One region of the Gorillibacterium sp. CAU 1737 genome, then DNA from elsewhere that is predicted to be linked to it. Evidence: riboswitches for the same ligand, from Rfam matches in the RefSeq annotation. Region 1 holds a riboswitch; each other region holds the start of a gene.
The links. A riboswitch is a leader RNA that binds a small molecule or an ion and turns the genes downstream of it on or off. The one in region 1 is predicted to bind cyclic di-GMP.

Region 2: it holds a riboswitch for cyclic di-GMP, as region 1 does, so the genes downstream of both, AAFN83_RS10915 (transglutaminase-like domain-containing protein) here and AAFN83_RS08120 (anti-repressor SinI family protein) in region 1, are expected to answer to the same signal.
Region 3: it holds a riboswitch for cyclic di-GMP, as region 1 does, so the genes downstream of both, AAFN83_RS00750 (fibronectin type III domain-containing protein) here and AAFN83_RS08120 (anti-repressor SinI family protein) in region 1, are expected to answer to the same signal.

What each region holds. Positions count from the first base shown of each region.
Region 1 covers NZ_JBDQQO010000003.1:156,554-166,370, forward strand. The annotation lists gene yfcE (phosphodiesterase) at 1-153, shown strand, start outside; gene AAFN83_RS08115 (cellulose binding domain-containing protein) at 178-3,162, opposite strand; cyclic di-GMP riboswitch class I at 3,791-3,876, shown strand; gene AAFN83_RS08120 (anti-repressor SinI family protein) at 3,905-4,048, shown strand; gene AAFN83_RS08125 (hypothetical protein) at 4,295-4,453, shown strand; gene AAFN83_RS08130 (Lrp/AsnC family transcriptional regulator) at 4,520-4,999, opposite strand; gene AAFN83_RS08135 (Spo0E family sporulation regulatory protein-aspartic acid phosphatase) at 5,391-5,603, shown strand; gene AAFN83_RS08140 (globin domain-containing protein) at 5,788-6,168, shown strand; gene AAFN83_RS08145 (aspartate ammonia-lyase) at 6,285-7,703, shown strand; gene AAFN83_RS08150 (PqqD family protein) at 8,156-8,419, shown strand; gene AAFN83_RS08155 (radical SAM/SPASM domain-containing protein) at 8,406-9,434, shown strand; gene AAFN83_RS08160 (hypothetical protein) at 9,449-9,589, shown strand; gene AAFN83_RS08165 (ATP-binding cassette domain-containing protein) at 9,727-9,817, shown strand, end outside.
Region 2 covers NZ_JBDQQO010000004.1:250,620-260,436, forward strand. The annotation lists gene AAFN83_RS10900 (ABC transporter ATP-binding protein) at 1-1,150, shown strand, start outside; gene AAFN83_RS10905 (ABC transporter permease) at 1,147-2,268, shown strand; gene AAFN83_RS10910 (ABC transporter permease) at 2,271-3,224, shown strand; cyclic di-GMP riboswitch class I at 3,412-3,498, shown strand; gene AAFN83_RS10915 (transglutaminase-like domain-containing protein) at 3,513-4,322, shown strand; gene AAFN83_RS10920 (AraC family transcriptional regulator) at 4,439-5,284, opposite strand; gene AAFN83_RS10925 (aldo/keto reductase) at 5,450-6,409, shown strand; gene AAFN83_RS10930 (threonine/serine exporter family protein) at 6,670-7,377, shown strand; gene AAFN83_RS10935 (threonine/serine exporter family protein) at 7,394-7,846, shown strand; gene AAFN83_RS10940 (1,4-dihydroxy-2-naphthoate polyprenyltransferase) at 7,915-8,874, opposite strand; gene AAFN83_RS10945 (FMN-binding protein) at 9,298-9,817, shown strand, end outside.
Region 3 covers NZ_JBDQQO010000001.1:169,133-178,949, reverse strand. The annotation lists gene AAFN83_RS00760 (hypothetical protein) at 10-951, opposite strand; gene AAFN83_RS00755 (fibronectin type III domain-containing protein) at 976-4,008, opposite strand; gene AAFN83_RS00750 (fibronectin type III domain-containing protein) at 4,033-8,130, opposite strand; cyclic di-GMP riboswitch class I at 8,184-8,282, opposite strand; gene AAFN83_RS00745 (MFS transporter) at 8,493-9,731, opposite strand.

The sequences.
Region 1 (9,817 bases):
GTCGCGGAGAAGCGCGGAGAGGTTTATGTGCTTAACCCGGGTTCGGTTTCCTTACCGAAGGAGAATCATCCTCCCTCTTATGGACTGATTGCGGATCGCCGCTTCCAAGTGAAAAGCTTCAGCGGGGAATGCATAAAAGAAATCTCCTGGTAACCCAGGAGATTTCTTTTTTCTCATTTATGGCTCCAGGCCCCAAGCCAGCGTGCCGGAGAGGTAAGCGGGCAGCAGTGTTTGATCGGTATAAGCGGTCGCGGTGGAGAGGAAGGAGTAGTCATCGGATTGGGTATAGTTGCTCCAATCGTCCTTGACGATCCGCAATTGAATCTCCACGCTCTGGCCGGCCGCAAGCGTTCCGGCTGCACTCGTAAAGCCAACCTCCAGGTAAGTATCCGCCTTGGTCTTCGCCGTCGCCATCTTGACGAAGGAGCTGGTGACGTTGGTATTGCCTGCCGAAGCCCAGTCAACAAATGCATGCTGAATCTTCTCGCCGTTTACCGTGTAGTAATAACGAAGCTTCAGAGTGGACAGGTTGAGAGCGCTCGTCCCGGTATTTGTCACCTTGATGCGCGGGCTGAGCGTATTCGAGATGTCGGTCCGCGTCCCATTGTACATCTGAACCTTCACCGCTCCGACAGCCGGTGTGGCGGTTGGTGTTGGTGTCGGGGTGACGGTCGGAGTTGGCGTAAGGGTTGGCGTCGGTGTGGCTGTAGGAGTAGCAGTAGGAGTAGCAGTAGGTGTTGGTGTTGCAGTAGGCGTGGCAGTAGGTGTAGTGGTAGGCGTCGGTGTTGCAGTTGGAGTAGCGGTAGGTGTCGGCGTTGGCGTCGGAGTAGCCGTTGGTGTGGTCGACGGCGTCGGCGTTGGGGTCGGCGGCAAATTCACCGGGTCTCCGTACACGATGCCGAGGCCGTTGGTCCCCAGATAAACCCGCCCAAACAGCTTTGGATCTCCCGTGATCGACATGTGTACTCCATACTGATGCTGGTTGTCATTGATGCGAACCCAGCTTGCACCGCCGTCAATGGAACGGAAGATGCCGCGGACTCCATCGATCTTGGCGCTCGTATAGAGCGCTTTGTAGTTGTAGCCGGGAGCTTCCTTACCAAAACCGATAAGGTCAGCTTCTTGAACGTTGCTGAGCTTGGTGAAGCTGACGCCGGAATTCGTGGAGTGCCAGAGGCCGTAGGCACCGTTCTTTTCTCCGCCGGCGAGCCAAATGTCGCCCTCGATTCCGGGAATGGCTCTGAGGCTGCCAGTGTTGGGCAATCCGGTTGCAGCCGTCTGGGTGAAGCTTGCGCCCCCATCGGTGCTGATATAGAATTTGCCATTCGCAAAGCCATAGAATTTCGATTTGTTGACCCGGTCCGACGCCACCTTGGCCCCTGTCGGGAGCCCGGTGCTGGCCGTCCAGGAGTTTCCGGTCGTCTTTGAGTAGTAGGCACCGGCATCCTCAAGCGACCAGACGATCGAGCTGCCGTCCGCCGCCATGGCTACCGTGCCGCCGCCCTTCAGCGTTGTCGGCTGGGTGTTGGGCATGTACCAGTTAGAGCCGCTGTCACGGGAAAAGCCGGCAAGAATCTGAGTTGGATAATTGCTGTCATAGGTCCCCACCCGTACAAGAAACGCCGGATCAAGCTCGGCATAATCCATGCTGGCCGTACTTTTTGGATTAACGAGCATTTTTTTCGGGACCTTGGTGAGATCGTCATGACGGAAGCCGCTCACATCATACACGCCGCTGATGAGCGGAGGTCCGACAGGTGTAGAGAGCAGCGCGGGAACGGCTGTCTCTTCAATGCCTTTGGCCATCACGGAGATGGTGACCTTGCCGCCTTTATCCCAGTCCGTCAAGTTGTTGGAGCCGTAGAGGGTGGCTCCCGTCCCATACATCATCCGGTCGGAATTGAAAGGGTCAATCTCCAAATCTCCAATCATCCAGCCGAGCTTGGGGGTCATTTCAGGCGGAGACGGATTGTTGGCGAAATCGAGCCAAGGAGCAGCGGATATGTCCATGGTGTAATGGAGCTTCCGCTCGGGGTAGCTCCCCCATTCCCAAATGCGCTTCCAGGTGGCACCGCCATCCGTACTCCGGAATATGATTTCATCCGGCCACCACGTATTCATGGAGGAGACCATTAGCGTATCCGGGTGTTGGGCGTCAACGGTCAGACCGCCATAGCCGAAATAATTATCCTCGGAGGCGGAGCTGATCGGGCTGATATTGGTCCAGGCTCCCGTTGCCGTGTTTAGCTTCCAGACCTCTCCTTTGTTGCTGCTATAAGGGCCGACGTCGATGCTGTAGTTCACATAGAGAATTCCATTCGAACCGAGAACGCCGTGATGGGGCAGGAAACCGGTAGGTTGACCGGGAACAGCCTGCCACGTGGCACCGCCGTCCGTACTTCGGAAGATGTTATTGGACTTGTCTGCTACGCCGACATAGATCGTCTGAGTAGCGTTCCCGGCAGTACTCGTTGATTTGTCAAAGGCGATCCAGGAAATCCCCATGATGTCCCCTTGGTAGGAGTCTCCGGGAACCGGAATATAAGTGCCTGGATTCGGGAAACTCGTCACCTTGCTCCAGGTTTGGCCGTAGTCGATGCTCTTCCACAGGCCGTTCCCGCTGCGGGCGCCGAGATAAAGGATGTTGTTCTTATTCGGGTCGATGACCAGACGTTCGCCCATCGACCGGCCGGGCATATTGCCGCCAACCTTGAAGGGGAGTGGAGAAGAAACGAAGGAATCGCCCCGGTTGGTCGAGATCAGCACCTGACCGTTGTTGCCATCCCAGTCGTTGGTGTACATCCCCGTCAGCATATAGAGCCGATTGGGGTCGACAGGGTCTGTGGCGAGGGCGTCGATTCCATTCTTGTTCCAGTCCTCCCAACCTACGAAGTGGGTAAGCGGAATCCAGCTGTTGTCGGTCTTGTTCCAGCGGTAAGCACCGCCGATGTCGGTACGGGCATAAATGAGGTCGCGTTCGGACGAGTTGAAGATGATTCCGGGGATAAAGCCTCCGCCTGCCCCCGTATTGGCATTCTTCCAGGTGTACGACTCTTGAGGCGCCGCTTGTGCTTCCGGGATGATGTGGGTGAACGAGCTCCCGACAAGGGCGGCGGCCAGCAGCAGAGCGGCAGCGGTTTTGCGAGTGGTGATAAGCGCCATAATGATCCTCCTCCAAGAAATGAATGGGCTTGCATACGAAGCCAACGTTTTACCCATGAGCGTGCCGGCATAGCCATGAAGCGGTCGAATAGCAGGCGAGAGTCGGCTGATAAACAGGTTTTCCGTCATCACTCCCCCAAATTTCGTCAATTTGCTTGTACAAGCGTCGGCAACCCGGCATGCTCAATTTGTATAATCCTGATAGTTACAAAAATAACAAAGTAAGCGCATACAAGAATGAGCAAAAAAAGGAAAGCCGTGAAATAGGCTTAATAAAGTTACCGATAGCGCTTTCAAATCTATACTAGCAAGCTGGAAAGGAAATGTAAACTAGTATTTTCCTTGAATTGGGAATTACTCTGGTTGAAAAGAATCGAAATGGGATGTTTAGAGGGAGACGAAAGTGGGTAAAGGAAACTATTCTATTTCCAATTTGCCCCTCAATCGCTTGCAGAATCTGTAACAAAGGGAGGAAAGGAACGTGATAGCCTGCTCGAAAATCGAGAGCGATGAAAACAATTTATAGGGCAACTAAGAAAGAACGATCAAAACACGAAAAAGTTGCGCCATTTTGTGACAAACATCCTTGATTCATGCGTGGTATGATAAAACAAACGGAGTAACCGAGGTCAGTAAAGGGCAAACCTCGCTGAAAAGCAGGGACGCAAAGTCACAGGTCTAAGGTGAACCAACTAAGACGGCTGGACTGCCTGGGGATCGGAACTACATGGAGGGATAAACGATGAACCAGCCCATCCAAGCAAAGGCCGATGACTTTGACCAGGAATGGATCGACTTGATTATGGAAGCCTATGAAATGGGAATGTCCTTCGAAGAAGTGAAGGATTTCTTTCGGCGCTCCAATCGGATGCCTATTGCCCTGTAGCCCCTGTCTCCTCCTTAAATCCCTCATGAATCATACATACAAGGAACGTTCATCTTGGACCATCTCCCGTGGGTTTATCCATGGTCGAGGCGGTCTGATTGTTTTTTTGAGGGGATTGGCAAGGATCGATTGCGTTTTCCTGAAAAAACCTTCATAATGAATACTAGATGATAATGAAAATCATTATCACATACGAACGATCATCAACCATACGGGATGACGATCAAGGAAAGGACGATCGATTCGATGAGGACAAAACGCTTGCGAACCCGCCTGTCTCTCGACGACTATCTGGATCTTCTGAACCTGGCCATCGCTTTGCAGGACGAGGCATGGCAGAAAGAAATCACCGCCAAGCTGGAGAAAATGACCGCAGCGTGCGCAGGAGCGGAATCATCCTCCTAAGGTGCATGTCGAATAGGAACCCCAGTGGCATCCGCAGCGGCGGCCTGATCTTCCATCAGGCCAGCGCTACAGGCGGATGCCTGTTGGCGTTTTGTAGCTCTTCAGCATCACCTGGCAATCGACGCGGGTAACGCCGGGCAGGGGGTACAGCTTCTCGCCCAGGAATTGCTCCATTTCGCGGCTGTCCCGAAACAAGCCGTGGACATGCAGCTTACTGGGCCCGGTCATGTGGTATAAACTCGTTATAAAAGGATCATCCTTCAGCAGATCAGCAACCTCGAGGAGCTGTTGCGGCTCTACTTCCACATAAAAGAAGGCGGATACGCCAATCCCGATCTTCTCTGCGTTGATGACCGCTGTGAAGCGCTCGATAACCCCTTCCTCCATCAGCATGTTGATCCGAGATTGGACCGATACTCGGGAAAGACCGATTTCACGAGCCAAGTCTGTGTAAGATATCCTTCCATTTCGATGGAGTGAAACGATGATTTTTCGATCTATTTCATCAATAGCGAACACATCGGAGTCATGTTGAGATTTGTTCATGGCCCAGTCTCCTTATTGGTTCAGGTTACAAAATGATGTTACATTCTCGCAAAGTCTTACTATGTGTTCTACTATAACCCGAACGAACCATCGTTAGCAATGGTTAATTTGGACGATAACGGAAATTGTGATAGCTTGAGCGGAATCGATTCACGAAACTTTTCATGTAATCATACCTGTCATCAATGAAGGGCAAGCAGCTTCTGCAAATCCATGGAACGAAGTCGATTCCATGGAGTGGAGGCTCCTTTTTTTTTCTTTTGAAAGCTGGGCATTGGAGTGGACATGATTCATTTCCTTGGTATAATGGAAGAATCGGACAAAGGAGCGGGTCTTTTGGTAGATTCGCTTGATCTTATAGACTAAGCAATGGGAAATAGGAGTACGAAAAGTGAGTACAATTTTAGACCAGATTGAAGAAGCGCGCAGAGAGATGATCGAGCTTGCCAATTGTTATGGAATCGACGATTCCAGAGTGCTGGAGAAGTCTAATGAAGTGGACGGACTGTTGAATCAGTATGAGCGAACACGCGGAAAGAATGGGAACGCAGAGAAGCGGGGGCAGCTGTGCTGGAGACTTCGGCCTCACCTGTGGAAGGGATAGAAGGGACAAGAAGGTCCTTGCGAAGGGGATTAAAATAGACGGATCGAGGAGCGGCGGACAGCGGCTTTTTTTTGTATGCGTTTTCGTCGGATCGTTGAGTTGTTCCGAAGACCAGCGCTCATTTGGAGCGGATTTGTGCCTGTGCTATGCTGAAAGGGAAAATCCCTGCCTAGGAGGCGTTGGAATGGAACTGTATGAGCGAATGGGAGGGGCAACTGCGATTCGCCGGCTTGTGGAGGCGTTCTACCCTCGGGTTGTGGCACATCCGCTGCTCGCCCCTTTGTTCCCGGAAGACATTGGACCCGTTATGGACAAGCAGGAGCAGTTTCTTACCCAGTTCTTCGGCGGGCCCCCTCGCTATACCATGGAGCACGGCCACCCGATGATGCGGGCGCGGCATCTTGCCTTTCCGATCACCCCGGCGAGAGCGGACGCCTGGCTGGCCTGCATGCGGGAGGCGCTTGAGGATACGGTTGAAGAGGAAGCCCTTCGCGATGTGCTGTGGGAACGATTGAGGAATACGGCTTATTTCTTTATTAACCGGGAGGATGAGGGCTCCTCGTGAAGAGGATGAGCCTTCCCGGGCCTATAGCACGGTGATGTCAGGTTGCCACCTCCGCAGATACAGGATTACAATGGAGGCGAAATGGACCGAGAGCCAGAGAGGGGACCGTTGCGGCAATGGGAAGCATTCGGGTGGAAAAGGATTTTCTAGGAGAGAAAGAGGTACCGGCTGACGCATATTATGGAATTCAAACCTTGCGAGCCGTTGAGAACTTCCCGATTACGGGCATACCGGTTCATACGGAACTATTCCGTGCCTTGGCCGTGGTTAAGAAGGCGGCGGCGCGGGCCAACATGGAGACGCATCTGCTTCCACCAACCATCGGACAGGCTATCGTGCAGGCAGCCGAGGAAGTGGCTGTAGGTGCTCTGGCCGACCAATTCCTCGTCGATTCAATCCAGGGCGGGGCCGGCACTTCCATCAACATGAACATGAACGAGGTGCTGGCTAACCGGGCGCTGGAGTTGCTCGGGGAGCAAAAAGGCGCCTATTTTGCCTGCAGCCCCAATAACCACGTGAACATGTCGCAATCGACGAACGACACGATCCCGACGGCCCTTCGGCTGGCGGCCTATGGGCTTGCCCTTGAACTGGTCGGGACGCTCGGGGAGCTGATCGCCTCCTTCCATTCGAAGGGGGAGGAGCTATCCGATGTGCTCAAAATGGGCCGGACGCATCTTCAGGATGCGGTGCCCATTCGAATGGGACAAGAATTTGAGGCTTACGCGCGGGTGCTCGAACGGGATGTTGTCCGCATTCGAACCGCGATGGACGGGCTTCTCGAGGTGAACATGGGAGCGACGGCTGTGGGCACTGGCTTGAATGCGAAGCCCGCCTACATCGGCTTGGTCTCCCGCCATTTGGCGGAGCAGACAGGGTGGAACGTCCGCTCGGCCGATCATCTCGTAGACGCAACCCAGAATACCGATGCTTATACGGCGTTGTCCTCGGCGCTCAAGGTTTGTGCGATCAACCTGTCCAAGCAGGCGAATGACATTCGCCTGATGGCTTCCGGGCCGACGGCCGGACTCCAGGAGCTGGCACTGCCGCCTCGGCAGCCCGGTTCCTCGATCATGCCCGGCAAGGTGAACCCGGTGATGGCAGAGACGATCAATCAGATCGCCTTCCAGGTCATGGGCAACGACGCGACCATTTCGGAGGCTTGCCAGGCCGGGCAACTGGAGCTGAATGTAATGGGCCCGGTCATCGCGTTGAATCTGCTGCAATCGGTCAAGATCATGAAGAACGGGCTGGACGTCTACCGCCGTTTTGCCATTGAAGGGCTTGCGGCCAATCGGGAACGCTGCAAGCAATATGTCGACCACAGCTTCGGCATTTGCACGGCGCTCAACCCTCATCTGGGTTATGAGCGGGCTGCCCAGCTCGTCAAGGAAGCGATGAAATCGGGGCTCACGATCCGCGAGCTGATTCTGGAACGTCACCTGCTAACCGAGGAAGAGATCGATATCATCCTCGATCCCTATCACATGACTTCACCCGGCATTTCCGGCGAGGAGTTGCTCACCGAGCGATAACATGGGCTCTATATCAAAATGTTATGGTCAAGATACCTTTTCAAATTAAAACAGCCATTCACCGAGTGATGATCGGTGAATGGCTGTTTTAATTTGTTAATGCTTGCTATCTCGAATGGTAACTATTGCATTTAGTTGTAGTAGAATCCTTCAAGATATATTGATCTTAGAGTGTTAATAGAATGATTCGGTGGGAGCATTGTCATCAAGTGCCACCCCTTAGAATGTGCTGAGTTATATCGTACCTTGAGGTCGGTTTCCTCTAACAGGAGCTTTTACCTGATGGACAAATCTCAGGGAATTCATCTACCTAAATTAGTGTTAATAAAATTTATTTTTTTGGTTGAAATACAAAAATGATGAATCGAGCACTTGATTTGGAAGAAAAATAAGGTAAAATGAAGAAAAAAATTGAATAATGTGGAATTATATACTTTGGAATGGTGATAAGAATGTTTATATATTCTCCTTATATTTCCTTTTGCGATATGAAAGAAACTATTTTTATTATTGATGAACGAGACTCAGGAGTCTATTCACTGAATGCTGTATCTGCTGAGGTTTGGAGGTTGGTAGAAATGAACTATCCTTTAGAAATGATTGTGAATAAAATTTCAAGCATTTATGGTATTTCATCTGATGAGATATCTGTCGACATCAGCCAGATATTATTTGAACTCCAAGAAATGGGGCTAATTATTAATGACTGTGCTTAGTGATGAAAAATTGAATTCAGGAAGCATATATAAATATGCTTATGACCATAACATTTTAGCTAGTGTGACAATAGAATTGACGAAAAACTGCAATTGGAAGTGTAAGCATTGTTACATACCTAATAAAACAACTAACCATCAGATAAATTATAGTGACATGTCTCAATTATTTTGTGATTTAAGAAAAATGGGCACTCTAGATTTAGTATTTACAGGAGGAGAAATATTCACCAGGAGCGATACTTTCGAAATTATCAAAAGAGCCAGGGAGTTAAACTTTAGAGTTACTTTGCTTAGTAATGCATCTTTATTGACAGAGGAAAAAATTGAGCTAATTAGTAGTTTGAATATCTCTCAATTCTCAACCACCATTTTTTCTCTGGATAAACGTGTCCATGATTCTATAACTGGCGTTAAAGATTCCTTTTCTAACTGTTTTAATAACGTCTTATTGATGAGGAAATATAACATTCCTGTTCAAATAAAAACACCGATAATGACTATGAATAAGCAATCATATAAAGCCCTTATGGAATTTTGTGACGAAAATCAGATATCATATGGAGCCAGCCCAATTATATTTTCGAGAACCAATGGCGATTGTTCTCCCCATAGGCTTCGACTTTCCAAAGATGGCATAAAAGAAACCATTGTTGATTTAGATAAGATCAATAGGTTTGCTCCTACGGCATTTGAACAAGAAAAAGAGCCGTGTCCTGCATTAAGATATAGTTTATTCATTGATTCAGACGGAGAAGTCTATCCCTGCAACTCATTTTATTATAGCGTCGGAAATATTACTCGAGAGGAAATTGGTTATATTTGGAATGATTCAGAAAAGCTTAAAAATGTAAAGTCTATTAAAAACACTCATCTTTCTAAATGTATTTCATGTGAGGTGGTTGAGTACTGTAACCGATGTCCTGGTCTTGCTTATTTAGAGGATGACGACATGTTAGGATGCTCATCAATTGCACGTGAAATAGCGTGCTGTAGACATGAGGCTTATCATTGAAGGGAGGTGAGGAAATGGAATACAAAAAACCAGTTATAACCAAGGGAAAAGATATTGAGGTTTATGCTTGTAATGGTAATACGTGTAATGGGGCTAATCGTGCCTGGGAAATTGAAAGAGCGCAGAAGGAAGAGCCTCAGAAAAAGACGGCTTAAGTTAATGCGGTCATTTAGTAGGATGCAGGTTAATTGCCTGCGTCCTTATTATTTGTTTACGCGCTCATCTTTTCCTGTTACATAGATATTTTTCTAGAAAAATAGATATTTATTAAAATAAGCGAGTTGAGTAAATTTTGAAGCGTTATATTCGTGCGATTCGGCAAGTTGCCCTTATGGATATTATTTTTTCCGGTTTATATTCTTTGATGCTGGCCTTCATGCCTT
Region 2 (9,817 bases), on a different contig from region 1:
CAAGCGCTATGGGTTGAATGTGGACCCTTACGCGAAGATCGAAAACATCTCCGTTGGCATGCAGCAACGGGTGGAAATTTTGAAGATGCTCTACCGTGACGCAGAAATCCTCATCTTCGACGAACCGACGGCGGTGCTCACGCCGCAGGAGATCGAAGAGCTGATGAAGATCATGCGCAACCTGATTAAGGAAGGCAAGTCCATTATCGTGATCACCCATAAGCTGAAGGAGATCAAAGCGGTTGCCGACCGCTGTACCGTCATTCGCCGAGGCAAAACGATTGGAACGGTGAACGTGGCCGAGACGAGCGAGCAGGCGATGGCGGAGATGATGGTCGGACGCAACGTTTCCTTCAAGGTGGACAAGAAGCCGGCTGCGCCGGGTGAAACGGTGCTGAAGCTGGAGCATCTGAACGTGAACAACAGCAAGAAGGTGCTTGGGCTGGCTGACTTCTCCCTGGAAGTGCGTGCAGGTGAGATTGTCGGCGTCGCCGGGGTCGAAGGCAACGGTCAATCCGAACTCGTGGAAGCCATCACGGGGCTTCGGAAGATTGAATCCGGGACGATCTGGTATAACGGACATGACATAGCCAAGCTGAGCATTCGCGATCGCATTTATGAAGGCATCGGGCACATTCCCGAGGACCGTCAGCGTCGCGGACTTGTCTTGGACTACACCTTGGAAGAAAACATGGTGCTTCAAATCTACAACCGAAAGCCGTTTGCCAAAGGCGGTATTCTTCGTCGGCAGGCGATCCGCAGCTATGCGGACAAAATCCTCAAGAGCTTCGACGTTCGATCCGGGCAAGGACCGATCTCAGTCGTGCGCTCCCTGTCCGGGGGGAACCAGCAGAAGGCGATTATCGGACGGGAAATTGAACTCGATCCGAACTTGTTGATCGCGGTTCAACCTACCCGGGGGCTTGACGTCGGCTCGATCGAATACATCCACAAACGGCTTATCGAGCAGCGTGACAAGGGCAAGGCGGTCTTGCTGATCTCGCTCGAGCTGGATGAAATCTTGAACGTATCCGACCGCATTGCGGTCTTGAACCACGGCCAATTGGTGGGTGAAGTTCTCGCCTCCGAAACGAACGAGAATGAAATCGGACTCATGATGGCCGGCGTACAGAGGGGAGAAGGAGCATGAAAAAAGCGATCGTATCCCTGCTGGCTGTCATTCTCGGCTTAGTGGCCGGCGCTCTGCTGATGATCTTTACCGGGCACGATCCCATTGAAGGGTACCGGTTCCTGATCACAGGCGCTCTCAAAAACCGCGAGCGGATCGGCAACACCCTCGCGACAGCGACTCCTCTCATCTTCACCGGGTTGTCGCTCGCCTTTTCCTTCCGCACCGGGCTGTTCAACATCGGGGCACCGGGGCAGATGCTCTTCGGGGGCCTCTGCGCAACGGCGGTCGGCCTGACCTTTGACTTGCCGCGTGTCTTGCTCCTGATTGTGATGATCCTGGCTGCCTTCATTGGCGGCGCGCTGTGGGCGCTCATCCCCGGCATCCTCAAGGCCAAGTTCAACGTGCATGAGGTGGTTTCGACCATCATGATGAACTGGTCCTGTTACTGGATCGTGTATTATGCGGTTCCGGCTTACTTCAAGGGACCTTCTCTCGAAACGGAATCCAAGCTCCTGCCGGAGGCAGCTTCGTTGAAAGCTTCCTTCATGACAGACCTGTTCAACGGTTCGTACGTGAACCTCGGGTTTCTTCTGGCGATCATCGCCGTCATTGTCATCGGGTTCATCATAAACAAAACGACGCTTGGCTATGAATTGAAGGCAGTCGGGTACAACCGCGACGCAGCGGAGTATGCCGGTATCGCCGTCAACCGCGGCATCATTACGTCGATGTTGATCTCCGGCGGTCTGGCCGGCCTTGCCGGTGTTGCGCAGTATGCCGGGAATGCCTCGAACATTCAAATCGGGTTGCTCCCGTCTCAAGGCTTCGACGGCATCGCGGTTGCCTTGCTTGGCGCTAGCGCTCCCGGCGGCGTCTTCCTGTCCGCGATCTTCTTCGGGGTTCTGTACTCCGGCCGCGGCTTTATGAACGCCATGACCGACATTCCGCCGGAAATCGCGGATACGATCATTGCGATCATCATCTACTTCGCGGCAACGAGCATCCTGTTCGAACGCCTGATCAGCTTCCTCAAGCGCCGCCGCACGAACAAGGCGGAGCCCGGCAAGCCGAGTGCACCGGACAAACCGGACAGCCCGGCCGAAGCAGCCAAACCAGTGGGAAGGGTGGGTGAGTAATCATGTGGGATACGATTGCGAACATCTTCCCGTATGCCATTGTCTACACGATTCCTCTGCTCATTACCGCTCTCGGCGCCCTGTTTAGCGAGCGAAGCGGGATCGTCAACATCGGCCTGGAAGGCTTGATGATCGTAGGCGCATTTGCAGGCGCCTTGACCATCAACAAGCTTCAGGCCGCCTACCCCGGCGAGCAGTGGACGCTCTGGGTCGGCCTTGTAGCGGCCTTCGTAATCGGGGTGCTCTTCTCCCTGTTACATGCCTTTGCAAGCATTAACTTAAGTGCCAACCAGGTTATTTCCGGTACGGCCATCAACATGGTGGCAGGTTCGCTCACCATCTTCCTGGCCCGCAACATTACGGGCAGCGGCAACATCCGGATTCTGCAGGGCTTCCGGAAGTTCGATATTCCGGTTCTGTCGGACATCCCGATCATCGGTCGACTGTTCTTCAGCCAGACCTACTGGACCACCTGGTTTATCCTCGGGGTTCTGATCCTGTCCACGTTCCTGCTGTTCAAGACCCGCTTCGGCCTGCGCCTGCGCTCCTGCGGCGAGCATCCGCATGCGGCAGAAGCAGCCGGTGTCAGCGTTCGCAAGATGCGGTACATGGGCGTGATGATCTCCGGAGGCTTCGCCGGCCTCGGGGGAGCGATCATCATCTCCACCTACTCGGGTGAGTTCAACGGCAGTGTGGCCGGTCTCGGCTTCCTGGCTCTGGCCGCGTTGATCTTCGGCCAGTGGAAACCGCTCGGCGTTCTGGCCGCGACGTTCTTCTTCGGCTTCGCGAGCACCATCGCGAACGTGTCGCAGGTTATCCCGTCGTTCCAGGTCATCCCTGCGGTCATCCTGAAGGTATTCCCGTACGTGGTTACCTTGATCGCGCTCGTCCTGTTCTCGAAATCGTCGCAGGCGCCGAAAGCCGCCGGCGAACCGTTCGACTCCGGCAAGCGCTAAGAAGACCCCCATCGGGAGTCATGCTTCGCTCAATCATACGTTCCGTTCTTCTCCCAGGAGAGGCACGGAACGTTTTTTTAGGCCTTGTTTTTGCAAAAATAGGGTACAAGTCCTGTTGCCTCTGAGGGATTCTATGATACTATAAAACTAGTAAGACATTACTAGAGTAGTTCTCAACCGAGAGCTTCACCGATAACGGCAAACCTGTCGAAAGATAGGGACGCAAAGCTACAGGGCCTTCTCGTCCAATGACGAATGGCAGCCAGCTACCGAAAGGAGCTTTTTCTGATGAAAAAAATGGCTGTAATTGTATCGCTCGCTCTCTTTACGGCTTCCTCGGCCATTGTTCCCTTCTCCGCTACGAAGGTGTCCGCTGAAGCTTCCGCGTCCGTTTGGCTTAACCAGGATGCGGTGAACCGCGGAGTGATCTCGGTTGCTTATCCGGTGCGCAGCAATGTGCAGACGAAGGTTCAGATCACCAAGGGAAGCACGAGCTATACGTATAACCTGCCGAGCCGCGCAGAGCAAGCCTTCCCTCTGCAATTTGGCAACGGGGACTATCAGGTTTCTGTTCTGGAGCAGGTGAGCGGCAATAAGTATCGTCAGATTCAGAAGGCTTCGGTTACCGTCAAATTGGATAATCCGAATGAGGTCTTCCTGAATTCTGTCCAGAATGTTCGCTGGCAGGCAGACAGCCAAGCAGCCAAGCTGGCGGCTGAGCTGACGAAGTCCGCCAAGACCGACGAAGAGAAGGCCAAGGCCATCTATGCCTACCTCGTGAAGAACATCAAGTACGATAAGAAGCTTGCAGCCACCGGTGTGAAGAGCGATTACCTGCCGGAAGCGGACCGGACGCTGGCAACCAAGCTGGGGATCTGCTACGATTATGCTTCGCTCTATGCGGCGATGCTGCGCAGCCAAAACATCCCGACCAAGATGCTCATGGGCACGAGTGATTACGTCAATGTATATCACGCTTGGAACGAAGTGTACCTGAACGGCAAGTGGGTGACGGTGGATACGACCGTGGATGCCGGCAAGGGAGTGCAGGACTTCTCCAAGGACAAGAGCAAGTATAAAGCGAGCAAAGTATACTAATTGGAATAAACAAGACCTGCAGCGGTTGCTGCAGGTCTTTTCTGTGGGGTATGCAGGTTTACGTGCTCCGTTCTCTGAGTCGAGCGGCGCGAAGGGTCGGCTTCATCGACGGAGCATCAAGCTCCGGCCCGTGAACTGCTCGCTTCCCGATAAAGGCGGGGAGAGGAGCCGAAGTGCTGCTTAAACATGCGAGAGAACAGGAGCGGGTCCTTGTAGCCCACGGAATACGAAACTTCCTTAATGGAGAGGGATGTCTCCTCCAGCAGCCGGGAGGCTTTCGTCAAGCGGAAGGAGAGCAGGTACTGCTGGGGGGACAAGCCCATCTCTTCCTTAAAGAGACGGGAAAGGTACTTTCGGGTGAGCCCGAGGTCGGCGGCGAGTTCCTCCACGGTTACCTCTCGTGAGTAGTTGACCTCCACGTATTCCCTTGCACGGGCCGCATAACTCGTCCGTCGATTTGCCGGTTTGGGGTCGGCGGTCTGTCCGCAAGCCTCTTCGAGCAGGACTGCCATGAGGTGGAAGAAGGCGGCTGACATCTTCAGCTCGCGGCTAGGCCCGGGAGCATCGGCTTCGCGCATGGCCCGGAAGGCTGCCGGCAAGCTTGTGTCGCTGCTCGCATGGTAAAGGGGCTGGTCGGCGCTCAGTCCGGCTTTGGCCAGATAGGCCTCCGCATAAGAGCCGTGAAAGGCAATCCACGATTTCTCCCAAGGCGTGAAGGAATCGGCCTCCATGGTTATAATAACACCGGGGCAGATCAAGAAGCCTTGACCAGCTGTAAGGGTGTGAACCTTGCCTTGGCACCGAAAGCGGCCCTGCCCTTTATGGACGAAGAGAAGCTTGTAGTGGTCCTTGATAGCAGGACCCCAGGAAGCACCGGGGGCGCACTGCTCGGAGCCGGAATAGAGAAAGTGCAGGTCGACAGGTACTTGGGATCGGCAGGGGAGAACGGTACAGAATTCCATGAACAGGCTCCTTTTGGATCAGGCATTTGGTGACATTATACTATACAGTTTGGACATGAGGATATGCCCATTTGAGAGAGGGAACGGTATAATGAAGGCGTATTCACACATGAAAAGGGAGTGAAGAGCGTGGTTTATTCAGCAGCAGAAGGGCGTTACCAATCCATGAACTATAACCGAACCGGCAAGAGCGGACTGAAGCTTCCCGCCGTTTCGCTTGGCCTGTGGCATAACTTTGGAGGCATCGATCCATATGAGAAGGGGCGCGAGATGGTGCGCCGGGCCTTCGACCTCGGCATTACTCATTTTGACCTTGCGAACAATTACGGCCCTCCCGCTGGTTCCGCAGAAGAAAACTTCGGGAGGATTCTGGACCACGACTTCCGCAGCTACCGCGATGAGATGATCATCTCCACGAAGGCGGGGTACTACATGTGGCCGGGGCCTTACGGGGAATGGGGATCCAAGAAGTACCTCGTCTCCAGCCTGGACCAAAGCTTGAAGCGGATGGGACTCGACTATGTCGACATCTTCTATCATCACCGTCCAGACCCGGATACGCCGCTTGAAGAAACGATGGCGGCCCTCGACCTCCTCGTTCGCCAGGGGAAGGCGCTCTATGTCGGCATCTCCAATTACTCCGCTGAACAGACGGTTCAAGCAGCGAAGATTTTGAAGGAGCTGGGCACCCCGTGCCTGATCCATCAATTCCGCTATTCCATGCTTGATCGCCGCGCGGAACAGGAAGGATGGCTGGATGCGCTGGACGCCGAGGGCATCGGCAGCATCGCCTTCTCTCCGCTCGAACAGGGCATTCTGACCGACCGTTACCTGAATGAGATTCCGGCGGACTCCCGCGCTGCGGGCAAGAGTGTATTCCTGCGGCCGGAATCGCTCACCGAGGAGGTCATGGGCAAAGTCCGCAAGCTGAACGAATTCGCGGCGGGTCGCGGCCAGAAGCTGTCGCAAATGGCGGTGTCCTGGATTCTTCGCGGTGGACGGGTAACCTCGGCGCTGATCGGCGCGAGCCGAGTGAGCCAGATCGAGGACGCGGTAGCCGCTGCGAACGCGAAGGACTTCACGGCAGATGAGATCGCCCGCATCGAAGAAATCCTAAAGGGATAAGAGGATAGCAAAGCACAGCCCGCTTCCACCCAGGCTCATGGGATGAAGCGGGCTTTTGCTGTCTTTCCTCATTCTTATCCGTTCGGAGGATACCTCCCATTGGAAGGCAGATGGCGGCATGGTATAATGGCCTCGATATCTTGAGAGTGAGGCCGGAGAATACCGAAATGACAGAACAAACCGATACACCATCGCAAGTGGAAGAAAGCCAAGCCGGAGTAGAAGCACAGGGCAAGGACGGGATTGTGGAGATCTGCCTAATGGCAGGCAAGCTCATGCTGCAAAACGGCGCGGAGACTTATCGCGTGGAAGACACGATGACCCGCATGGCGGCGGCTTTCGGTGCGGAGAACGCCCAAAGCTATGTCACGCCGACCGGAATCTGGTTTTCGCGCTCGGAGGGAGGGCCGGCCAAGATGGCGCGCATCTCCGCCCGATCTACCGACCTTCGGAAGGTGACGCTGGTCAACAGCATCTCCCGAGAAGCGGTGAGCGGCAGCCTGACGCTGGAAGAGGTCAGGGGAAGGCTTGAGGAGGTCGCATCCAGCAAGCTGGCTTATCCTGCCTGGATTCAACTGCTGGCGGCTGCTCTCTCCAGCGGCTGCTTCCTCATGATGTTTCAAGGCACCTGGGCGGACTTTCTTCCCGCCATGGCGGCCGGAGGGGCGGGCTTTGCCGCCTCGATCTTTGTCCACCGCTTTGTGCCGCTGAAATTTTTCTCGGAACTGCTCGCCGCTTTCCTGATCGGGCTCATCGCCATTCTGTCCGTTCGAACGGGGCTTGGCCGCGAGATCGACAAGATCGTGATCGGCTCGGTGATGCCGCTTGTACCCGGGCTCTTGATAACCAACGCGGTGCGCGACCTGATGGCCGGCCACCTGGTTTCCGGGCTGTCCAAGGGCGCAGAAGCATTCCTGACTGCATTCGCAATCGGGACAGGCATTGCAATGGTCTATTCATTTTTCTAAAGGGAGGCGTTCGATCATGCTCGTTCAACTTGTCACCAGCTTTGTCGCATCGGCCGCCTTCAGCATCCTGTTCAATGTTCCGCGCAAGGTCCTGCTGCAATGCGGATTCGTCGGCATGCTCGGCTGGGCGCTCTATGTGTCCTTGTCCGCAGAAGGATTCGATCTCGTCATCTCCACGGTAGCGGCTGCGTTCTTCGTGACGCTGATCAGCCAGATCCTCGCCCGCATGTTCAAGACGCCGATCATCGTCTTCAGCGTCTCGGGGATCATCCCACTCGTACCCGGGGGACTCGCTTATGACGCCATGCGCCTGTTCGTCGAGGGAGATTACAGCCTGGCTACGCAATCGGCAGCCCGCGCCTTTTTGATCTCCGGGGCGATTGCCATTGGACTGATCTTCTCCGAAGTAACCAACGTGATCTTCAAAAGGCCTTCCCTTCGCAAGGAAAGGGCACGGCGCGCCTCTTAAACCGAAAACAAGCTGCCTCCCGATAGATGGATAACCGGGAAGGCAGCTTTTCTCATTCTTATGAAGAATCAGGAAACGATCAGCACGGCTAGACCAAGAACGATGAGGCGGGCGACCGATAGAATGAGGAAGGTTTTCACCGACAGGCTGAAGGTGATGGCCTTGACCTGCTGTTCCTCAAACCGCTTGATGTTGCTCCGCAGCGGGATGACCGTCAACACGATCAGGAGGAGCAGATAGGGCGGGACACCGAGGAAGAACAGGATCGGAATATCAACGTACGACACGTAGTAGATGCCTTTGAACAGGCGCAGTGCGTTCTTCTTGCCGATGTATTGGGGAAGGGTGTACCGGCGGTTCTCCAGGTCCTCCTCCATGTCGCAGATGTTGTTGGCGAGCATGATGTTGGCGATCCCGGCTATGGTTGGGATGGAAATACCGGCGACGGCCAGAATTTCAATGAGCTGAAGCTGAAGGGAGACGGTTCCCTCCCCGATGCTGCTGAGGTCGAGCAAGGCGAGCTGCCCGGAATCGGTCTGAATAAAGACGCTGATGAAAAGCAGTACGAAGCCCATGAACAGTCCAGAGAAAAGCTCGCCGAGCGGCATGCGGGAGATCGGAATCGGTCCGAACGAGTATAGAATGCCGACCAGAAAGGAAAGACCTCCCAGGAAGAAGACGAGCGGATCGCTGTTCCACACGAGCACAAGGCCGGAGAGTGCGGCGATGGCAAGCAAGGCAAGGATCGCGAGGACAACCGAGCGTTCACTCAACCGATCGCGGACGATGGCGTTGTGGCTCTCGTAGCCGTAGCCTGTTGTTTTAAGCGCTTTTTTGTAATCCATGTAATTGTTGATGGCCGTGGTGGCCATGTCGAAGGTGAGGAGCGACAGCAGCATGAGGCCGAAAGCCAGCGGCTTGAACTGCTCAAAGCGGAAGGCGGCGTACAGCGTTCCGAGGAGAAAGGGGATCACGCTCGCCACTTTGGTTTGAATCTCCACCAATTTCAGGAAGCTACGTACATTCATGATGAGATCACCTGCTTGATAATGGTCATTTTGCGAAAAATGCAGAAGGGGCAGATTTCACAGCCGATCATAGCGCGCATAAAGAAATTTGTCCACATAAATGAAAATGATTCTTGTTTTCGAACAATTTTCTGTCATAATGAAGAGGAATGTTCCCCCGCTTTTTCGCTGGACGGAAGGAGTGAACGGCTGCTGGTTGAAGGTGAAACAATTGGGTAAGATAAGGTGCGGGCCCTTTTTATCAGCTTCCATTACAGGAAATCGATCCCTTGGAAATGCACATGTTTGTCGACAAAATGTGTCAAAAGATTCAATTCTCACGAAGTGAGAAAAATCACTATATTTTTTCAGCAAGTGTTGCTATAATCAGATCATGTGTGAAATCAATCACAGTTAGACATGAAAAGGGGAGGAAATTTTGTAATGAAAAAGACAGCAGCAATTGTATTGACTCTTTCGCTTACCGCCGCTCTCGCAGCAGGCTGCGGAAGCAAGGAATCCAGCGAGTCGCCGAGCCCTTCGGCATCGGTAGCACCTACGACCGCGGCTTCCACGGCTCCTAGCGCATCCACCGCACCGGCCCAAGGTACCTACGCAGACGGCGTATACTACGCACAAGGAGACGACTTCGACGCCAAGACTGGCTGGAAAGAAGTAGTTGGCCTGAAGGTAGAAAGCGGCAAGATCGTATCCGTGAACTGGACCGCGATCAACAAAGACGGCGGCATCGACAAGAAGGAATACTCCGTTGAAGGCAAGTACGGCATGAAAGCCGGCGGCGCTTCCTCCGAGTGGCATGAGCAAGCAGCTAAGGCTGAAGCTTACCTGCTCGAGAAGCAAGATCCGGCAGCTATCACCTTCAATGACGAAGGCAAGACCGATGCTATCTCCGGCGTATCCGTTCACGTAAACGGCCTCGCTACCCTCGCCAAGAAGGCACTGG
Region 3 (9,817 bases), on a different contig from region 1:
ATCCTCCGTTTACCGATGATTGGGGTTGAGCGCTTCGATCTCCTGTCTGATTTGCTCGGTAGGGTTCAAGGGCTTAACCGATTGAACCTCCGGTTTTGTCAACTCCGGCAATCCAGAGTCCTTGTCCTGAAGAGGTGAAGAGGAAGGTTGTTTGGGAGAGGATGCATTAGAGGACTCAGCTTCACTCGAATCATCGTTTGTCTGATTCTTTAGTTTGTTCAGCATGTCTTTCTCGATCCAGTCCAAGGTGACGAGCTCGTCTGCGGTGAATCCAAGCTTCTTCCGCTCCTTGTCTTGCTCGTACTGCTCCTTGTCCTTGAGGTAATCTTCCAGGTCCATATCCAATTGAAGGCTTAGCAAGTATTCGTCTAGAACAGCATTACTGGAACCCAGTTTCTCTTGAAGCTGCAATAGAAACGAAATGGCCTTCTTTTCATCAAATTTACTCTGCAGTTGGATGTACATGCTTTGTCTCTTTTCTTGCGGGGATTCGTCCACAAGTCTATTCACTTTCGGCTGTATGGAGTTGGCTGTCGTCTCGCGGGTCAGCTCCTCCAATTGAAAGATCACTCTTTCCGCTTGAAGCTTCGCTTCTTGAATCTGTTCCTCGTTGTATCCTGCCTTTTTCAACTCGTCAAGAAACGCCTCACCCAGACCGGATTCAGCTAACAAGGTGCTTCGGGCCCCTGTATCCAATGTGTTTTCTTTTGGGGTATTATGCTTCAATTCTTCGGCGATTTCGTTCCAATTAAGCCCTGATTTCTTAAGTTTCAATATCGCCGTTGTGGAGGCCCCCGTCAGATTGGATAAATCAGCCGCCGTTTGCTTATCAGCAGCCGTCACCTTGGTCTCCCCAAAAAGCTTTTCGGGGGCAAAGGAAATCGCCAGCTGAGCGAGAAGGGCCAGTACAGCGATCATCGCAATCCCTTTGGATAGCGGTTTCCATCTCATTTTATTCATCCTTTCAGAAGCTCCTTATTCCACCGTGACATGTAGAGTGACATCCCCATTGACCTTTCCTCGGAAAAGAACCGTTGTCAGCTCACCCGTCCAGGAGGTGCCCGGCACGATATTTTGATCCACTTTGAAAGTGATTTTTCCAGGTGTGTACGTAACGGTCAGATTCGAGCCTGGAATGAGGCCTGATTCCTGCAGGTCCGTCTTCGGTGTAAAGTCATATAAGTCCACAAGCTCCATTTGATTCGGATCGTAGGTGACCACGAAGGTCATTTCACTAAAATCCTGAACATGGGATGCAAATAAGGATAGATCAAAGACTTCATTTTTCCTTGTGCGAATCACATAATCCGGGCTTTTGGTACTCTTCTGTAGTGCGGGGCTCCAGGCCGTTACTCCGGTTGCATTCTTGGCTCTCACCCGGTACGTATGCGAAGTACCGGAAGATAACCCTTCATGAAGATAGGTTGTCCGATTCCCGATATCGACGGGCTGGCCATCAATCTCCAGCTCGTATTCGGTTGCCCCCTCCACTTTCCCCCAATGGAGCTCAATGGATTTCTGATCCGCATTGGCTTGTATTCCATCAGGAGCATCCGGCAAGTTGGGCAAGGTCGATAGAGCAAGAACTGCCACCCAATCCCCAGGACCATTTGCATTCTTAGCCCTGATTTTGTAAGTGTGGTACTCTTCGGGGTTGAGTCCGGAATGCTGGTAAAGGGTATCCTGTCCGTTATCAAGCAACTTCCCATCCACTTCAATGTCATATCGGGCATCCACATCTACCGCATCCCAAGAGAGCAGAATGGATTTGTTCGTGACTACTGCGACGATATTCGTCAAGGAAGTGCTCATGGCTTCGGGTGGCAAAGTTGACATGACGACGGGTTTGGACCATTCGCTGTCCCCACTAATATTCTTTGCCCTTATTCGATAGCTGTGCTTCTCGCTTGAAGTCAACTTCTCATGAACAAAGGAGCTTCCCTCCACGTTCACCACGCTGGTTCCATCCATTTCAACATCATAGCTGGCTGCATAGGGGACAACATACCATGACGTTGTAATCGTCGAAGCATCCGATGACATCATAATATTGGTTGGCATCATCGGTTTTTCAGGGTGAGTAACAACACGAAGCGGCTCGCTCCAGGGGCTCTTCCCCCCCTCGTTCTTCGCTCTAATGCGGTAGGTATGGTTGCTTACCGCCTCTAGATCTTTGTGGACAAATGACGTCTTGCTCTCATTCTCGATGATCAATCCATCTGCTTCCACTTCATAGCCGGTTGCTTCCTCCACAACAGGCCAATTCAATTCGACCGAATGGATCGAAAGGGATGGCGATATTCCCTTCGGCATTTGAGGAGGATTCGGCAAAGTCGCTTGTTGAAGAACAGGGCTCCATTCGCTGGCTCCTCCGGTATTGCTCGCCCTAACCCGCAAGCGGTAGTTTGTTTTCGCTTCAAGACCGGTAGATTCAAACGAATTGTGATTGCCATTGTAGATGATGGAGCCATTCGCTTCTACCTCATATTTGGTAGCTCGAGGAACTAAATCCCAGGAGAGCGACAAGCTGGTCTGCGATCTTCCATTAACTTTGAGGTTTCCTGGCACTGGCGGGGGATCCGGCAAGGTCTGCTTGGTTAGCCATGCGCTCCAGGCACCAATCCCTCCAGCATTCCGAACTCGAACCCGGTAGGTATGCTGTGTATTGGCTGTTAATCCACTATGTGTGTAGCTGGTGTTTAAGCCGTTATTTTTGACAATGCCATCGGCTTCTACATCATAGCCGGTTGCTCCAGCCACCGCAGGCCAGCTGAGTTTAATCCATTGTTGAGACAACTGATCGATTACGTTGGATGGGGGAAGAGGTAAAGTCGTAGCGATGAAGGAGCTGCTTGCTGTTTCCACCCCTTGTGTGTTCCGTGCCTTCACTTGCAAGGGATAGCTGGTCCCCGCTGTAAGCCCGCTTACCGTAATGCTCTTATTTGCAGGACTCATCCACTCTGGGGTGCTTGTGATGATTCCTGAGCTGTTCACATACTGAGCTCCAGCCTGAATCAGGTATTGGGTTCCGGCTGGATTGTGATCCGACAACGAGAGGCGGAATGAATTTTCAGTAGTTGCGGAGATCGACAAGGAAGGCTTCTCGGCTCGTGTGTAGACGGATTGCGTCTGACTAGCGACATGTCCTACGGCATCTTTTGCTTCAATTTTAACGGTATAATCCGTGTTTGGAGTTAAGCCTGTACGACTAAAGGTATTCTCGGAAGTCCATCCACTGGATACTGAACCTATGGTGAAGTTATACGGGCTGCTATGTAAACCCGAGAGTGCATCATGAGCAGAGCCTGTAAGTGTGATTTGCGATTCAGTAGCTGATGAATTTATTGAATCGATTGTAGGGTTAGATCTATCGATGACGATTGAAGTGAGCTCTTCAATCGTCTTTAATTCATCACCAGCACTAAACATTAATGTGTGGACTCCTTCCGACAAGCCTCTTATATCTAGCGAGTCAAATGTTACAACTTGAGGTGTTTCTGCATTCGTGATTAATCTAGTCCCACGAGGAGTTGTTTCGGAATCAATGTAGTATTTTACAGACAATGTGGACCCGCTTGTTCCCGAAACCTTGAGAATTGGGATTATTGATTGTTCAGTTATAACCATTTGATTAACAGGTGTAATGATTTCCATTTGCGGAAGCTTATAAATGCCTCTTCTTTCGTACCAAAAACCATTTGTATACCCTGAACTACTATAAGAACCATCGAGTGCTACTACACTTTCAATAAAGCTAGTCTTTCTATACACGTAAAAGGGTTCGGCGTAAGGCTCATATTTAATACAATAGGTAGATGACCCCGTCTGTTCTCCATTGCTGTTGTAGAAAATATCTGTTGTATACTCGACACAATATTCCGTAATAAGTGTCGTGTCATAGCCATATTTGTCATATACGTAATATTGCCCCTCAGAAAACCCCGTATTAACAGGAAAAACTAGCGAAATAACAAGTATGAAAACAAGAGCGAGTCGTATTTTTTCCATACGTGATGATTCTCCTTTCACTAACTACTCAATCGTATACGTTACCTTCGTGAACTCATTTGTCTTCGCTGAAAATTTCACGCTGTTCATAACGGTCTTATCCGCATTCTCAATGCTGTATACAATCTTGCCTGGTACCACGGAGACAATCGTGATATGGGTTCCCGCTATCTTTCCTGGTGCCTTCTCAATCGCAGCTGTCTGAGCACAAAGATCTTCCACTTGAAGCTGATCGGCATTATACGTCACGGTTACCTGCCGGGTAGAAAGCCCTTGTTTTTGAGGTATAACCATTACAAAGTTAAACGAGGTGTCCTTATCGATCTTCATGGTAATCTCTGGTGTTGTATTCTTTTTCAATTTGTTGGTAAAAAGACTGACACCGACGGCATTCTTGGCTCTTACCCTGTACGTATGTGTGGTATTCGGAGATAGGCCATTATGAACATAGCTTGTCTCCATGACAGGCATGATCTTGCCGTCCACCTCAAGTTCATATTCAGTCGCTCCAACAGAAGGAGTCCATGAGAGCTGAATGGAATGTGTGGTCGCCGTCGCCGTAAAATTCAGAGGAACGGAGGGGGCCGTCATCCCTGTGATTAGGGTGGTCCAGTCACTCCAAGCGCTGACGACGCGATCGTTCTTGGCCCGAATTCGATAATGATGCTCCGTGTTTGGCAGTAAGCCTCTATGTCGGAAGTAGGTTGAATCGGTTTCTTTAATCACTCCATCTGCCTCGACTTCATAACCCGTTGCACCGGTGACTGGCTCCCAACTGAGTGCGATTTGGTCACTGCCTGCTTCAACCTGGATGTTACCAGGAATGCCCAACAGGGTTGATTGGGTCAAAGGTGCGCTCCATTCCCCCGCTTGGTTCTTATATAAAGCTCTTACTCGGTACACATGCCAAGAATACGGTTCTAGGTCCTCATGTTCATATTCGGTAGCCGCTCCAACCAGTATGCTTTCTCCATCTACTAGAAGCTCATACCCGGTTGCTCCTGAAACGGGCTTCCACGAAACCTTAATGGAGGTTAGGTAGGATTCCGAGCTTAGTGATTCGGGTCGATTCAATGAAGTGACACAAGTAATTCGAGCACTCCAAGCTCCAGCCCCACCTGCATTTCGTGCACGGATTCGATACATATGCTCGGTTATAGGAGCCAAGCCTTTATGGGTATAGGAAGGGATCATGCCACTACGAATGACGGTTCCATCCACCTCAATGTCATACCCGGTGGCGCCTGAGACCACTTCCCAGGTTACTTCGATCTCAGTAGCGCTCGCTCGCCCCTTAACATTTGAAGGAACCCCTGCATGGGTAGTCATGCCGAGGATCGATGACCATTGGCCGGCAATCGAGGCATTTTTAGCCCGAACCCGATAGGTGTGCTCTGAGTTCAACTTCAAATTCTCATGTGTGTATTGTGTCTTGGTTAATTTGCTGATCAAGACTCCGTCAGCCTCTAGTTCATAGGTAACGTCGCCTGACACTGCATCCCATGACAAGGTAATCTTATCTCCCGATACCTCCCCCTTTAGTCCAGTCGGAACGGAAGGGGGAGTGGTAAGCCCAATGGGATCACTCCACTCGCTGTATCCATCTGCATTGTTAGCTCGAATCCGATAGTGATGAGCGGTGTTCGCCGTTAATCCAGTATGTTGAAAGGATGTTTCTGTTATATTGCTAAACAGGATCCCGTCTGCTTCAAGGGAATATGAAGTTGCTCCTGAGACGGAGTCCCAACTTAATTGAACATATTGATCAAATGCCTCTCCATGAAGATTTTTGGGTACTGCCACTAGTGTGGCTTTCGCAATCACACGGCTCCATTTGCCAACCCCACTGCTGTTCTTGGCCCTCACCCGAAATACTTTTTGCATATTTGGATTTAAATCCGCCACTTCATAGCTCGTTTTATTGCCGATATCGACAATGTCATGGTTAAATTCCACCTCATAATCAGTTGCTCCCTCTACCGGTGACCAACTGAGAGATATCGATTTGCTGGTGGAAGTAATCTGAATGTTCTCGGGAACATCCGGCAATGTCCAAAACTCTTGTGTTGGTGTCCACTTTCCCTTTAAATCCCCGCTGACTGCTCTGACCCGGTAGGTATGAAGCGTTCCCGGTTTCAAATCATCAAACGAATAGGATGCCGACGAGTCAACCAAATACAAGCTCCCATCAAAGAGAAGCTCATACCCATCCGCATTAAAGACTTGCTCCCATTGAAGTGAGAAGCTGGTTTCCGTTGCAACGCCATATGTTTCTGGTGTTTTGAAAGGATTAAATTGAATTCGTGGAATTACTTCCTTGTTTTGCTGAGCGCATTCCCATTGGAGCCGAGCCGTTGGGTTCCCGTAAACGCTGTTGTATTCCAGCTTGATGTTGTAGGCTTGTCCCGCTTCAAGCGAGACTTCCCCTTTCATGGAATCCGTCGTTCCTGTCCAGTTGTCAATTAACAACTGGTCATTGATCCACAAACGGGCTCCGCCTTTGATATCTACGATGAATTGATAAAGATCACTGTAGTTCGCCGTTAATTGTCCTGTCCATCGAACCGAAAATTCGTTATCTTCATACCCAGGGCTACCCAATTTCGGCTGAGAGGTCAGATTGATGGCATCATCCAGTTTCAAGGTCCTCTGACCGGAAAAGTTCTTCTCGGGATAATACTCTGCTTTAAGTCCATACAACGTATAATCCAGCTTGGTGCGCCCAACAGAACTACCGCTCTCGATGAGAGGCTTGGAGTTGGATACCAAATTCCCTCCCATTGCAAACAAACCGCCTGTCTTTACAGTAAGCTGATTATTAATGCTGACCTGGCCCCGAACAAACAAGTCTCCGCCTTTCACATTCAAATCTGCGGTCCGATTGTTGGATATGATTTCACCAATGAGCATCTCATCACGAATGTCCATCTGAACAACCGTGTTAATGTTCATGTTGTCCCGAACCAAAACCTGTTTGGCATCAACCTTCAAGGTGCCCCCGTTGTAAATCAGATTCCCTGCGTACAACTGATTGGCAATATGGAGTTGAGAGTCATTGTTTAAATGGAGATCCCCTTTAACCCAAAGATCACCTTGAACAGAGCCACACTTTATGGTTTCAATGGTTAACGAATTGTTTGCGTGTAGATCCGAATTGACGATCAATGTTCCATAGACCCGGATGGATAGATTCCGGTTTGTATTTAATCCATCTAAGATCAGGACAACTGGCTTGTTCGGCGCTCCCCAAGTCGCATCCGACTCCAGATTCAACATTCCTGCTCTCACAATAGGTGTCGGATTCGGATGGTTGAGAATTACCTGCTGAATCGAAGCAGGATCGTTTCCACTGGTTAAACTGGCTTGTTGACGGTATTGGTTGATCTCATCATCTATGACCTTGATTTGGTTGGTCATGGAATCCCCAATGGCTTCCTTCAAACCATCCACGCGCATAAATGGAGGCGCGCTATGCTCATTAACCATCGTCCCGGATAGATAGACTTTATTTCCCGGAATTTGATTGGGCACGGCTTCCTCCAAAATCTTTGCTGGATTGAGGACCGGGGTATGTTTTTGAAGCTTAGACACTTCAATGTTGTTCAATCGGGTTAAGCCCGTTTCTTCTTTCCCTTGATTGACAGTCAGTTGCCCGTCAGTGATGACGATCGTTTTTTGAAGGGTAGCGTGCTTTCCGGCAGGAAGAGCACTCTTGACCCAAAAGGGTGTTCCTTCAACATAGATAGAGTTCATGCTCGCATATACAGCATCTCCAACCGTCACCTGCACTTGATAAGTCCCATTTTCTAAGGATAAGGTCCATTCCCCACCTGGTTGAATACGGATCGAGGAATCTTGAGAGTTGCTGTAAGTGGCATTGCTTACAGTCTCTGATGTATGGTCGAAGTTCCAGCCATATTGGAATCCATTTCGGTCCCCCATGATCTCGCCAAAGTCAGCTACGTACCCGACAGGCGGGTCTAGCAATGGACTTTGGAAGCTAACCTTCACCAGACTGGCATCCGACTGAGCCGATACGGAATCAGAAAAAGCAGGAATCAACAAATTAATAAATAGTAGCAGACAAAGACACTTGGAAATAAAACCGAAAAGCTTAGACATAACTAGCCCCCTAGATCGAATCAATATTTTTGCACAGAAAAAAGCCAATTGAGTTCGGCGGCCTGGCGACCATGTCCACAGATTCACAATCTGCAGCGTTAGGCCCATAGCTTTGCGTCCCCGTCTTTCGTCCGGGTTTGCCTTTATTCGTTCAATTGGCTCATCTTTCGACCAATATTCCTACTTTTTGCACATCACAAGTAATTCTATTATCCTAGCACATTTCCTTTTCAAAAATATGTATAATTTCCGAACGACTTCTCCTGAAAATGATTTCTTCCATCCATTCCAGGTTGGTACAGGAAAAACCGCACAAAAAACTCCAGCTCGCCAAACGCGAGCCGGAGTTCCGTTCAACCAATTTATGCCGCTTCCTGAGCAGGACTGGTTCCGCCAGGTTCGCGGAAGAGCGGGACGAGCACGAAAGCCGATACGAGCAGCATCACCGTGGCGAGCAGGTACACCGGTGTCAGGGTAAACACCCCGGCAAGCCAGCCGCCGAGCGACATGGTGATGACCATCGCTCCCATGAAGAGCGGGTTCAGGATGCCGTTGACCCGGCCCACGAACGCCTCCTCCGTGTTGCGAAGCACCATCGTGTTGATGCCGATCTGGATGAACGGACCGACGAGGCCGCTGAAGAATTGCGCGACCAACGTGACGGCGAAGACCGTGGAGAAGCCGCAGATGGCGATCGAGATGGCGCTCACCATCGTCCCCAGAGCGAGCAGCTTCTGCGGCGAGATTTTGCTGGCGAAGCCGATGGCCAGCGCTCCGCCGATCAACATGGCGATGCCGTTGACCGTGAGCAGCCAGGACAGCATCTCCTTCTGCAATCCGAGCTGCTCGGTGATCAGGAAGATCGCGAGCGGCTGGATGAGGCCGATGCCCAACCCGGCAAAGAAGAAGCAACTGCCGAGACGGGCCAGAAGCCGGCTGGACCACACATAGCGGAAGCCTGCCTTCATCTCGTCCCACACCGCTTTGCCCGAAGAGGAGGCTTCACTCTTCCGATCCTTCGGAAGGAAAACGAGCACGCCGGCGGAGGCGAGGAATGCGACGCCGGTGATGGCGATCGCCCATTCGATGCCCAGGTTGCTGAAAACAACCGTCCCAAGGCCCGGACCAAGGACCATGAAGATGGCGAACAGCGTCTGATAAGCCGACATCCCGGTCTGCATGAGCGCTTCTGGAACATGCAGCTTAAATAACTTCAACCCTGAGGGCTGAGAGAATTGCGATAGAATCGAAGAGACGAAAGTGACGAAGAATACCGCTTTCCAGCTTCCGAAGTGAATGGCGAGCAAAACCCCGAAGATGGAGACGGCGCTTAAAAAATCGCACCAGATCATCGTCCGTTTGGGCCGCCAGCGGTCCGCAAACGTCCCACCAATGAAGGAGAAGACGAAGATCGGCAGAAATTCCGCAACGGAAATCAGTGAAACCGCGATCTTGCTTCCATCCGTCATCTCCGTGACATACAGCAAAATCGAGTAATTGCGCACCCAGATTCCGATCTGCAGGAGCAGGCCGGACATCAGGATCACTTGAACAAACCGGTTGCGAAACAACGATAACGGCGATTCGGAAGTGTTGCTCATGGTTGCCCCCTTGTCAGATCATGAATACAGCTCATCTATGATAACCGGAATGCCCCTATAAAATCAACATTTTTGTGAACACAAAA